Regions from separate parts of the Thermaerobacillus caldiproteolyticus genome, predicted to be linked through region 1. Evidence: a T-box and tRNA genes for the amino acid it is inferred to sense, from the RefSeq annotation. Region 1 holds a T-box; the other regions hold tRNA genes.
The links. A T-box is a leader RNA that pairs with one kind of tRNA and senses whether it is charged. The one in region 1 lies ahead of argS (arginine--tRNA ligase), so its partner is inferred to be a tRNA-Arg.

Region 2: it has a tRNA-Arg gene. The T-box ahead of argS (arginine--tRNA ligase) is inferred to sense a tRNA for this amino acid. The anticodon was not compared.
Region 3: it has a tRNA-Arg gene. The T-box ahead of argS (arginine--tRNA ligase) is inferred to sense a tRNA for this amino acid. The anticodon was not compared.

Annotation. Positions count from the first base shown of each region.
Region 1 covers NZ_CP064060.1:3,384,113-3,388,320, forward strand. The annotation lists gene argS (arginine--tRNA ligase) at 1-1,503, opposite strand, end outside; T-box leader at 1,545-1,763, opposite strand; gene ISX45_RS17020 (undecaprenyldiphospho-muramoylpentapeptide beta-N-acetylglucosaminyltransferase) at 1,809-2,882, opposite strand; gene ISX45_RS17025 (polysaccharide deacetylase family protein) at 3,199-3,921, shown strand; gene ISX45_RS17030 (DedA family protein) at 3,934-4,208, shown strand, end outside.
Region 2 covers NZ_CP064060.1:2,724,415-2,728,622, forward strand. The annotation lists gene rpoN (RNA polymerase factor sigma-54) at 1-1,167, opposite strand, end outside; tRNA gene ISX45_RS13760 (tRNA-Arg) at 1,359-1,430, opposite strand; gene clpP (ATP-dependent Clp endopeptidase proteolytic subunit ClpP) at 1,671-2,261, shown strand; gene ISX45_RS13770 (HPr family phosphocarrier protein) at 2,331-2,588, opposite strand; gene whiA (DNA-binding protein WhiA) at 2,609-3,571, opposite strand; gene ISX45_RS13780 (gluconeogenesis factor YvcK family protein) at 3,647-4,208, opposite strand, start outside.
Region 3 covers NZ_CP064060.1:2,310,055-2,314,262, forward strand. The annotation lists gene ilvE (branched-chain-amino-acid transaminase) at 1-494, opposite strand, end outside; tRNA gene ISX45_RS11560 (tRNA-Arg) at 769-842, opposite strand; gene ISX45_RS11565 (metallophosphoesterase family protein) at 1,069-1,578, opposite strand; gene ISX45_RS11570 (XTP/dITP diphosphatase) at 1,585-2,190, opposite strand; gene rph (ribonuclease PH) at 2,187-2,960, opposite strand; gene ISX45_RS11580 (GerMN domain-containing protein) at 3,045-4,133, opposite strand.

The DNA of each region.
Region 1 (4,208 bases):
GAGATGTTCGTACGCTTTTTCAATCACACTCGGGAAGGAAGCAAGCAGTTTGACAATTTTCCAACTTTCTTCTGTAGTTAGTCCGTGAATGGTGTTTGTCACTGCTGTTTGAGCGTTTCGAAGAATGGAACAGGATCTTGCGTACGTATATTGCACATATGGCCCTGTTTCGCCTTCGAATTTCAGCATGTCTTCAAGTGAAAATTCAATATTGCTCGTTCGTTCATGTTTTAAATCATAAAAGATGACCGCGCCAACACCGACTTGGCGTGCCACTTCTTCTTTGTTTTCTAAACCTGGGTTTTTTGCTGCGATATTTTGTTTTGCCAGCGCGATCGCTTCCTTGAGGGCATCTTCAAGCAAAATCACGCGGCCTTTTCTCGTTGACATCTTTTTGCCGTCCTTTAACATGAGACCAAAAGGGACGTGAACCATCGTTTTTGCCCAATCGAAACCAAGCTTTTCGAGCACGGAGAACACTTGTTGAAAATGAAGGCTTTGTTCACGTCCGACGACATAAAGGGCTTTAGCAAACTGGTATGTTTCATAACGGTAAACTGCTGCCGCTAAATCACGAGTTGCGTATAATGTCGCTCCGTCTGATTTTTTAATGAGGCAAGGCGGCAATTCTTTTTCGTCAAGCCGAACAACCATCGCCCCATCCGATTCGCTTAATAAATTTTGTTCCTCAAGCAAATGCACAATGTGCTCCATTTTGTCATTGTAAAATGCTTCTCCGTTGTAGGAGTCAAACGAAACACCCAGCAATTCGTAGATGCGGGAGAAGTCTTTTAAAGACTCATCACGAAACCATTTCCAGATCCGGTGTGCTTCCTCGTTACCGTCTTCCAGCTTTTTAAACCATGCCCGTCCTTCACTTTCAAGCTGTTTGTCTGTTTCTGCCTCTTCATGAAATTTTACGTAGAGGCTGAACAGCTCCTTAATGGGATTTTCTTTAATTTTGCTTTCATCGCCCCATCGTTTATAAGCAGCAATTAATTTGCCGAATTGTGTGCCCCAGTCGCCTAGATGATTAATTCTTACTGCCTTGTAGCCGCATTTTTCGGCGATGTTGGCGATGGCGCTTCCGATAACGGTGGAGCGGAGATGTCCCATGGAAAACGGTTTGGCGATGTTCGGTGAAGAAAAATCAAGGACAATTGTTTGTTCTTTCCCAAATGATAAATCGCCATAATGGCTGCCTTGTTGTAAAATGGCTTCAACGACTTGCTTGCTGACAGCAGCTTTGTCTAAAAAGACATTTACATAAGCACCTTTTGCTTCGACCTTCTCAAATAATGGATCATTCATTTTTACGGCAAGCTCTTCGGCGATGAGAGCAGGAGACTTTCGAAACGCTTTTGCCAGCGTAAAGCAAGGAAATGCTAAATCTCCATGAGATGCATATTTTGGAGTTTCAATCAGTTCATATGCTTGTTGTTCAGTAAGCTGTTCGTCAAGTGAATCAGCGATGCGTTTGGCAAAATAGACCTTATAGTTCATGTTTCCTCCTCCTTTGAATTAAACAAAAAAGCCCGTCTCTTGATAGAGACGAGCTCGTCACCCGCGGTACCACTCTGATTGTTCGATATGAACCAGCTTTTGTTGTTAACGAGGGAGTTCCCCGGCCAGTCCTACTGACCAATCGGCGTTCAGACAAGCATCTCCGAAGGGCGCTTCATTATATAGTCCGCATCAGGCTTCCACCATCCCTGACTCGCTGGAGCTTTCTATATAACTACTCTCTTCGTCATCGAATTGGGTATTGACTTTTTTAGTATTATAATCATTTTTCCGGATTTTTCAAGTTACTTTTTGCTTGATTCGTTAATCAATGCAAGGAGTTTGTTTAACGCATCGTTTGCCTCGGACTTATTCATATTATCAATGTATTTCTGTCTGCCTCGGTATAAATGATAAATGGCTTTTAATAACGATTCGTTTGTCAGTTCTTCTTCCAACAGTACTTCGGCGTATCCCGATTTTTGAAAGGAACGGGCATTTAAAATTTGGTCACCGCGGCTTGCCCCTTTCGGAAGGGGAATGAGAAGCATCGGCTTTCTCAATGTAAGAAATTCAAAAATCGAGTTTGATCCGGCGCGTGATAACACGATGTCCGCCATCGCCATCAGATGAGGCAGTTCTTCGTGGACATACTCGAACTGTTTATATCCTTTTTCATTCGCAAATTGAGCGTCGACATTTCCTTTTCCGCAAATATGAACAATTTGGAAATCCGAAAGAAGTGTTTGTAGATTGGCACGCAATGCGTCATTAATGCGTTTTGACCCTAAACTTCCACCCATGACAAGAAGAACGGGCTTTCCTTTTTGAAACTGACAATACTCAAATCCTTGATTAGCATCTCCTTTTTTTAATTCTTCGCGCACGACCGCTCCTACGTATACACCTTTATGTTCCTTGACATGACGGAGCGTTTCTGGAAATGTAACACATATTTTTGTCGCAAACGGCATCGCGATTTTGTTGGCAAGTCCCGGTGTAATATCGGATTCGTGAATGATGGTAGGAATGCCATTTAACCAAGCTCCGATGATTACGGGGACGGAGACAAATCCGCCTTTGGAAAACACGATGCTTGGCTTTTCTTTTTTCATAATTTGGTACGCTTGAAGCGTTCCTTTGATGACCTTGAACGGGTCCTTAAAATTGTTCCAATCGAAGTAGCGGCGTAATTTTCCAGTTGAAATAGGAAAATACGGAACATCTTTCACTTGAGAAACAAGTTCTCGTTCGATACCGTTATGTGAACCGATATAGGAAATATCCCAACCTTGTTCTTTCAGTTTGGGGATGAGTGCTAAATTGACGGTTACATGACCGGCTGATCCGCCGCCGGTAAGGAGAATTTTTTTGTTCAATCTGATCACCTGTCTTTTATCATGATACAAAGATAGTGCCGCTTTCATTTTTTCCGTCTAGGCTCTCTCGGGCCAAATCATTGAAATCGCAGAAATCGGCGTAGAGCATGCGGTTTCGAGAGAAATGCGGCATTTGTGCTTTTCTAATTTGAAATATATGCCGATGAATCTTTGAATCTTTTCTTTTTATCACTCCGTATTGTATTATAGCAAAGAACAAGATGGAAATCTGCGAAAATCCTATAACTTACTATTTTCAATGGATGTTGCTGCTGTTAAAGTGGAAGAGTAGAGGTCGAATAAAGAGGTGGAATCTATGATTTGGCTGATTGCTTTTTTGTGTTGCTTTTTATTTTATGGAATCATTCCGACGATTCTTATTCGTAAAACTGGTTTTCGCATTTATAGAAAAGGAACGCAGTCGGGAATGATTGCGTTAACGTTCGATGATGGTCCCGATCCATATTATACGCCTCGTCTGTTAGATATATTAAAAAAACACCAAGTGAAAGCGACGTTTTTTATTGTTGGCACAAAGGCGAAAAAATATCCCGATATCGTCAAGCGAATTCATGAAGAAGGTCACGAAATTGGGATGCATAACTATCGACATATTAGCAATTGGTTTGTATTTCCACCTTTTTTACAGAGAGGATTACGGAAGTCGGCAGAGGCGATTGAACAAATTACAGGGCAACGTCCAATTTATTATCGGCCGCCTTGGGGGCATTTTAATGTATGTACACTTTTTTTGCAAAAGAAGTATCAAACGATTATGTGGACCAATATCCTTGGAGACTGGAAGCTACATGTCGGTGTGATCGAACTGTTTCAGCGATTAAAAAACAGCTTGAAAGATGGAGCGATTATTGTTCTCCATGATAGCGGAGATACGTTTGGAGCTGATAAAAACGCTCCGGAAAATATGCTTGCGGCATTAGAATTATTGTTAAAGGAAGAGGGAGCAAGAAAAATGAGATGGGTAACGATTAGCGATATGATGAATGCGCAAACTAAAAAACAGATTTCATCTGTTTAGAGAGAGGGATGTATGGATACAAATATCATTTTTTCGTATATCCAGTCGTATGGGTACTTGATTATTTTCCTCTTCCTCTTTTTTGGAATTGTCGGTATTCCTGCTCCAGAGGAAAGCTTGTTATTTTTTCTTGGCATATTAATTGCTCGACAACAGTTACTGTGGGAATATTGTTTTGTTGTTAGCTGGTGTGGTGCTACAATAGGAATGATAACAGCTTATGGTGTTGGCCGATTTTTAGGCCAGCCTTTTATTAAAAGATATGGAAAGTATGTAGGGATTAAAGA
Region 2 (4,208 bases), 660 kb from region 1:
TCGCTTGTTTTCGGCTTCAATGAGCTGCTTAATCAACGCTTTTGTTTTGGTAGCAGAGGCCTCTTCGTCAGCGCTTACAGAAGAAAGCGAACTCGTAAAAAAGTACCGGAGCTCTACCGTGCCAAACGGTGTTTGTACATATTTATTTTTCACAGCACGGCTTACCGTCGATTCATGAATGTTAAGGGCATCCGCAATTTCACGCATAGTCAAAGGCTTTAAAGCGGTTAAGCCTTTTTCGAAACATTGTTTTTGCCTTTCCAAAATTTCTTTCATAACGCTCACTAACGTTTGCTTACGCTGTTCTAAGCTTTTCGTCAGCCAAAGAAATTGACGATATTTTTCTTTGATGAATAATTCAACTTGTTCATCTTGCCGACAAGCGAGTTTCTTTTCATATTCACGGTTCCATATTAATTCTGGGAGAATCTCGTCATTAAATAGAAGGCGCAAGCCTTCTTCAGAGCGTTCGATGACGAAATCCGGCACAATAAAATGCGGTTCAATTTTTGTATAATGGCTGCCTGGGCGAGGTTCAAGGGTGCGAATTAAATCCCAGACTTGCTGCAAATCGGTAATGTCCACATGCAATTGTTTAGATAATGCTTTCCAAGCTTTCTCCACGAACAGTGAAAAATGCTGTGACACAATTTGCTCCGCTAATAAATTCCGCTCCGGTAAACGTTGTAATTGGAGGTATAAACACTCTTGCAAACTGCGTGCCCCCACACCGGCAGGCTCAAGCGATTGTAACAACTGAACCGCTTCTTCTACTTCATCTTCAGAGACGGCTAAATGAGCGGCAACATCCTTCATATCCGTACGCAAATAGCCGGCATCATCAAGTGAATTAATTAAATAACGAAGAATGTGTCTAGTTTTTGGGGACAGCGACATCGAATGAAGCTGAGACAATAAATAAGAAGTTAGCGTTTCAGAACGAACGCTTATATTTTCAATCACGTTTCGCTTTTCTTGATGAGACAAAGATTTATATGATTGCCCCGGTTTATGATCGTTAATTTCAAGAAACGGATTATCCAGCGACTGTTCGTACAGAAACGATCGCAATTCCAGAGTGGAATACTGCAATAGCTCAATCGCTTGTGTTAATTCTTTTGTCAATGAAAGCCTTAGCCGTTGTTCTTGGAGTAATTCCGCTCTCATAGTCGCACGCCTCCTTCTCCATTTATTGTACATCAACCTGCACCAGGCGTATATGGTAATGAATTGTAAGAAAACGATCTATATTAGTACTGCTTTGAACGTTCCCAACTATCTATACAATATATATATTCGTACACTTTCCAAAAAAGAAAGACCTATCACTCACGGTGATAGGTCTTTCTCAGGTTATACGCCCTCGGCAGGATTCGAACCCACGCTAAGAGAACCGGAATCTCTCGTGCTATCCACTACACTACGAGGGCATGGTGTTGCGAGGACATGGCGTTTAGTTGCACATTCAATTATAGTGAAGATTATTCTTTTTTGCAAGAGGAAAATGTGTTTAAAAAATAGAAAAGCGGATATGATGAAAAAAGGGATGAAGATGAGTCATAACGAATAATAATGAAGTAAGGGCAGGAGGTTTTGTTTGACCTTCATTGACCAATTATGTATCATAAAAATACATACGATTTTAACCGATTGGTAAAGGAGGAAGTTCCATGAATTTAATTCCTACAGTTATTGAGCAAACAAGTCGCGGTGAACGCGCATATGACATTTACTCCCGTTTGTTAAAAGACCGCATTATTATTCTCGGTAGCCAAATTGATGACCATGTGGCCAACTCGATCGTTTCGCAGCTTTTATTTTTAGCCGCAGAAGATCCAGAAAAGGATATCTCTCTTTACATTAACAGCCCAGGCGGTTCGATTACAGCAGGAATGGCGATTTATGACACAATGCAATTTATTAAGCCTGATGTATCAACGATTTGCATTGGAATGGCTGCATCCATGGGTGCATTTTTGCTTGCAGCAGGAGCAAAAGGAAAACGATTCGCTTTACCAAATAGCGAAATCATGATTCACCAACCTCTTGGAGGCGTGCAAGGTCAAGCGACAGAAATCGAAATTGCTGCTAAACGCATTCTTTTCTTACGCGATAAATTAAATCGTATCCTTTCCGAGAACACAGGACAACCAATTGAAGTCATCGAACGAGACACCGACCGTGATAACTTTATGACAGCGGAAAAAGCAAAAGAATATGGATTAATTGACCGTGTCTTAACAAGAGTCGATGAAAAATAATCGACGTTTTTATTAACGAATGAGGCTGTTCTCTTTTTATGTGGGAACAGCCTCGTTTTTATCGATTTATTATCCTTCGTTTTGTACGTACTTAGCTAACGCTTCAAGCGCTTCTTTTTCATCCGGACCATCAGCAATGAGTGTAATGACAGACCCTGAACTGATTGCCAAGCTCATTAATCCCATAATACTTTTTGCGTTGACTTTTTTTCCGTCTTTCTCTAAATAAATATCCGACGAAAACCGGTTTGCTTCTTGTACGAATAACGCGGCTGGACGTGCCTGTAATCCCGTTTTTAGCAACACTTCCACTTGTTTTTCCACCATATTCCTGTCTCCCCTTCACTCTAAAGTGATTTATGAAAATCAATTGGTTGACCAGCCCGTAGTTTTTCGGCAATCTCATCAATTTTCCTTAATCGATGATTGATTCCTGATTTGCTTATCTTTCCTCCGGATACCATTTCACCTAGTTCTTTTAACGTAACATCTTGGTAATTAATTCTTAATTCAGCAATTTCCCGCAATTTTTCTGGAAGCGCGCTTAGACCGATCGTTTCATCAATGTAGCGAATGTTTTCGATTTGCCGAAGAGCTGCACCAATTGTTTTATTTAAATTCGCTGTTTCACAGTTAACAAGGCGGTTTACTGAGTTTCTCATATCACGAACAATCCGGACATCTTCAAATCGAAGCAGCGCTTGATGAGCGCCAATAATATTTAAGAACTCAGCAATTTTTTCCGCCTCTTTTAAATACGTAATAAACCCTTTTTTTCGTTCTAACGTTTTGGCATTGAGAAAAAAGTGACTGTTCATTAATTCACATAATGAATCGCTATGTTCCTTATATAGCGAAAAAATTTCAAGATGATACGATGAGGTTTCCGGGTTATTGACCGAGCCTCCCGCTAGAAACGCGCCACGCAAATACGCGCGTTTACAGCATTTCTTTTTGACGAGCTCGGGAGAAATGACGCGAATAAGAGAAAAATCTTCCTCCAATATTTTCAAATCCTCTAACAGCTCACGAGCACCTTCTACTACTCGAACGATATACACATTATTTTTCTTTAACCGCATTTTTTTGCGGACTAATAACTCTACTGTAACGGAATATCCTTTTTTCATTAGCGTGTAAATTCTTCGGGCAATCGCCGCGTTTTCCGTTTGCACATCAACGGTTACTCTTCGATTCGAAAAAGAGAGCGAACCATTCATGCGCAAAAGCGCGGATAATTCTGCTTTCAAACAGCAAGGTTTCACTTCAAGGCTCGTTAATTCTTTTTTCGTTTCCGACGCAAACGACATCGTTGCCACCTCCGTATTCATTGTTTGCAAAGAGGAAGAAGGAGGTGCTAAAAGGATTCGGTAGAGCTGGAAGGATTATGTTGGTAACAGTGAAACAAGCAATGACGCAACTTTTTTTGTGTCATGACGAATGACTTGATCTTCGTAGCTAACGATATGGTCACGAATGACCGTCAGCCCTAATTCCGTTAATTTTTCACTATCATCCTTGACCGGTTCTGCTAACTCTTCGGCGTAACGCTGTTGAATCTCCTCTGGAATATGTCCGCTGTTCACAACAATCATATCTAAAAAAGCGCAACCCATATGAGCATATAGCGCTTTCACATGATCGCTTGCAGTATAATGTAATGTTTCACCAGCTTGGGTCATGACATTGCATATATAAATTTTTTTCGCTTTTGCTCGACAAACTTCTCGGCCGATTTTTGGAACTAATAAATTAGGTAAAATACTTGTATATAAACTACCTGGGCCAATCACAATTAAATCAGCAGCACGAATTTCATCGATCGTTTCGGAAAGCGGTTCAATGTTCTCCGGCGTTAAAAATACTTTTTTAATTTTTTTTCCCGAATAAGGAATTTTCGACTCCCCAGAAACAATCGTTCCGTCTTCCATTTCAGCATGAAGGATA
Region 3 (4,208 bases), 1.1 Mb from region 1:
TCAATTCTTACAAGGATGTTATTTAAATAGTTCAGCGATTTGACTTTTGGACTGAGAACGTCTGAACGGTTTCTTCTTGTTGGTACTGTCACCACTTCAATCCCTGTTTCATATAAATGTTTTGGGAAGATTGCCAATGGCTCGACAATGACAACAACTTGAGGTTTCTGACATTTGTACGGATCAAGTCCTAAATCACCGATACCTCTTGAGATAACAACGCGAATATATGCGTCTTGAAACTGATTTTTTTGAACAGCTTGAACAATGATGTCCGTCATCTCTTCTTTTGAGTAAGGAATTGTTAATAAAATTGATTTAGCGGAATTATAAAGGCGGTCAATATGTTCTTGCAGACGAAAAACATTGCCGCTATAGACACGAATTCCTTCGAACACTCCATCTCCATACAAAAAACCATGATCATATACAGAAATTTTGGCGTTTTCTTTTGTGACAAATTCACCGTTTAAAAAAATCCATTGTTCACTCAACGTTTTTCCCCTCTTCCCTTGCTAAGTGAGCCCTCTTTGTGGGTGTACTGTTTTTATTCTTTTGATTTATTTGAAAATTATAATAATCCCAAAACAAAGGAGAGTCAATACTATTTTTTGAATATTTAGATTCGTTAGACTATTTGTATACGCTTACATTACGATGAAATCAAGGGATGAGCTAGCGAGAAAATTTTTTATGAAAAGGGGAAGCAACATTAAAAGATCTAATAAAAAGCCTTTCTTTCCTAAGTAAGGAAAGAAAGGCTTTAAGCGTCCCAGGAGAGATTCGAACTCCCGACCGACGGCTTAGAAGGCCGCTGCTCTATCCAGCTGAGCTACTGGGACATGATATTCAATGTACGAAGTAGTCTCACCGCATTTCGTCCCGCTTCCTCTCAGAAAGATGATTCAAGAAGCAGTTTAAGCGGTACGATGTAGCTATCTCTCAGGGAGGGGATTCGATCGTGCTTTATCCAGATGAGTTACTACGACGTTCCAAAGACATTTTTTATTATAGGGGAGCATCTCTATAAAGTCAAGATATAAAAAGGAGCGAGAGGTCATTTCTCGCTCAAAATGTGAATGATTTTGTTAAGGATGATACTTCTTGTCCATTGATGTCGTAAAATTGCACCGTTGCCTGTCCGTTGTCCATTTGCAACAAAGCATATGTTTTTTCTTTTCTCATCCGCGGCAGGGCAATGCTCCCAGGGTTAATGAAGAGAATATCATGAATCATCTCTGCCCCTGCAATATGGGAATGCCCAAAACAAACAACTTTTGCTCCCGTTTCTTGAGCACGATAATATAGGTTCATAAGCGTCATTTTTACATTATAAAGATGACCATGCGTAATAAAAAAGCGAACTCCTTGAATCTCTTCTATGCGTTCTTTTGGAAATTCGGTGGTAAAATCACAATTACCTCGAACATACAAAAAACTTTCCAATTCTGCGCAATCTGCTGGTAGTTCGGAATCACCACAATGAATCAATGCGTCTACTTCGTTATGATATCGTTGTTTGATTTCGATTAACTCTTTGGTCAATCCATGGCTATCGCTTGCAATGAGCACTTTCATTTCTCTTTACTCCCCGTTATTGATAATTTCATTCCACTGCTTTTCTAGTTTAGCTAGAGCATTGGCGCGATGGCTAATTTCGTTCTTTTCTTCCTTTGTCAATTCCGCCATCGTTTTTCCTTTTTGCGGAACATAAAAAATTGGATCGTATCCAAATCCATTTTCTCCTCTTGGCTCTTCTGTAATATATCCTTCACACGTTCCCTCAACTACGACAGTGCGACGGTGAGGCATGGCTACAGCTAGCGCACAATGGAAGCGAGCCGTTCTCTTTTCCAACGGAACTTCTTTGAGCTCCTCTAATACTTTGGCAATGTTGGCTTGATCATCTTTTTCCTCGCCAGCATAGCGTGCCGAATACACCCCAGGTCTTCCGCCAAGCGCATCAATCGATAATCCAGAATCATCCGCAATGACCATTGTATGAAAATACTCTGCCATCGTTTCCGCTTTTAATATCGCGTTTTCGGCGAATGTATGTCCCGTTTCTTCCACATCCGGACAATGAGGAAAATCTAATAAAGATTTTACCTCAACTCCTTTTTTCGCAAGTAATGTTTGAAATTCCTTTGCTTTTCCCGCATTTTTCGTCGCAATAATGACTTCTTTCATGCTTCTTTCACTCTCTCCTCTGTGCTCATTTTGGCACCAATTTGTTCTGCTAATGATCCCAATATTTCCTTTTGAATATCGATAAGTTGTCGAATTCCTAGTTCTGCTGTCTCTAATAGCTCGTTTAATTGCTCGCGTGAAAACGTTGCTTCTTCTCCTGTTCCTTGAATTTCAACAAAATGGCCTGCCCCCGTCATGACGACGTTCATATCTACTTCTGCTTGCGAATCTTCAGCATAATTTAAATCAAGAATGACACCGTGTTGCGGATCGATTCCCACTGATGTAGCAGCAAGAAAATCGGTAACAGGAATCTCCGCCAATCGTTTTTCTTCTACCAATTTTGCAAACGCTAGTACCATCGCAACAAATGCTCCCGTAATCGACGCTGTACGCGTACCACCATCCGCTTGAATAACATCACAATCAATCCAGATCGTCTTCTCTCCAAGTTTTTCTAAATCTACGACAGAACGAAGCGCCCTACCAATAAGACGCTGAATTTCCATCGTGCGTCCAGAAACTTTCCCTTTGCTTGATTCACGTACATTTCGTTGCTCTGTGGCACGTGGTAACATCGCATATTCGGCAGTAATCCATCCTTTTCCCCCACCACGCATAAATGGCGGCACTTTATCATCAATGCTCGCCGTACAAATGACCTTTGTATCCCCAACCGTAATAAACACAGAGCCTTCTGCATGTTTAATAAAATGCGTTTCAATATGTACTGGCCGCAGCTGTTTGTTTTCTCTTCCATCGACTCTCATGAAAAAGCCCCCTTAATGAAGTGCACAATATAAATAGAAAGAGGTGGCGTGATAGCCTACCTCTTTTTATATCATAGTATAGCATTAAAAACTACCTGTATTCACATTTTCTGGTCTTGTCACCGGCTCGGAAAGTGCTTTTCCGTCTTCTTTCACAAGATTCGCTTTGCCGTTGACGGTAACCGCCACACTTTCAACACCTTTTTGTTCAGTGAGTGAAAGAACAAGTGAATTTAAAACATGATCGGAAATGACATTTTTCTTATTGCTTCCGTAAATGGCATCGTTAAAGTTCAACGTAACTTTCCCGTCTTCGTATTTTGGCTTTCCTACTAACTGTACATCCGGTTGAAAATCGCTCACAAGTCCATCTCCATAACTCGGCCCCTTAATCAACTCATTGACAACAGCGACAATATCATCTTTTTCTTTATTCGAAACGCGCCGTGTAACCGGCACATAGTAAGTATGTTCCCCTTGTTGCGCCAAAAAATAGACTGTAACCGGGTGAGTATTCGTAATGTCGACAACTCCGCTTGTATCCATGTTAATTCCATCTTCACGGCTTACGCCATCTTGAATCGGCGTTTTATTCACTGGCATGACGGTTTGGTCATAACCATTAATGCGAATTTTTACTTTCTTAACATTATCGAATTGCGTTAATGTCCATGTAATGGCTTGCAAAATTTTCTTTTCATCTTCCGGTTTATAATTAGCAAACTCCGGGGAAAAATCAGCAATAATGGTCCCATCTTTTTCAAGCTTGACTCCCAGTACTCGCGTATCCGCCGGCAGTACGGCTCGGAACCCGTTCGGTAATAGTTCAGAAACAGGTCCGCCTTCGACCAAATATTCTAACGCTTGTTTTGCAACGGCATCTGTTTTCGGTAACTCAAGTGTTTGTGGAACAACGAAGCCGTTTTTATCAATTAAATACAGCTCTCGTTTGACAGTCTCGGTCGCTTTTTGTTCTTCTTTTACCTCCCCTGTGCGGTCTCCCTGTTTTCCAGTTGATTGCTGCAGCGATTTTCCGTCTTCTAAATAGCTGACATCCTGTGGTGGGTCAATCTCTTTCACTGCCTTATCTTTTCCAAACAATCCGCAGCCGCTAAGCAATATCGCTGAAGTAATTACAGATGCTGCAAGTTTTAACGTTCGGCGATTGAACATGGCCTTTCCCTCCTACTTATGGTTTGTACTACTATGTATACGAGCCTTTTAGAAAAATAGAATAAAAAAATCCTT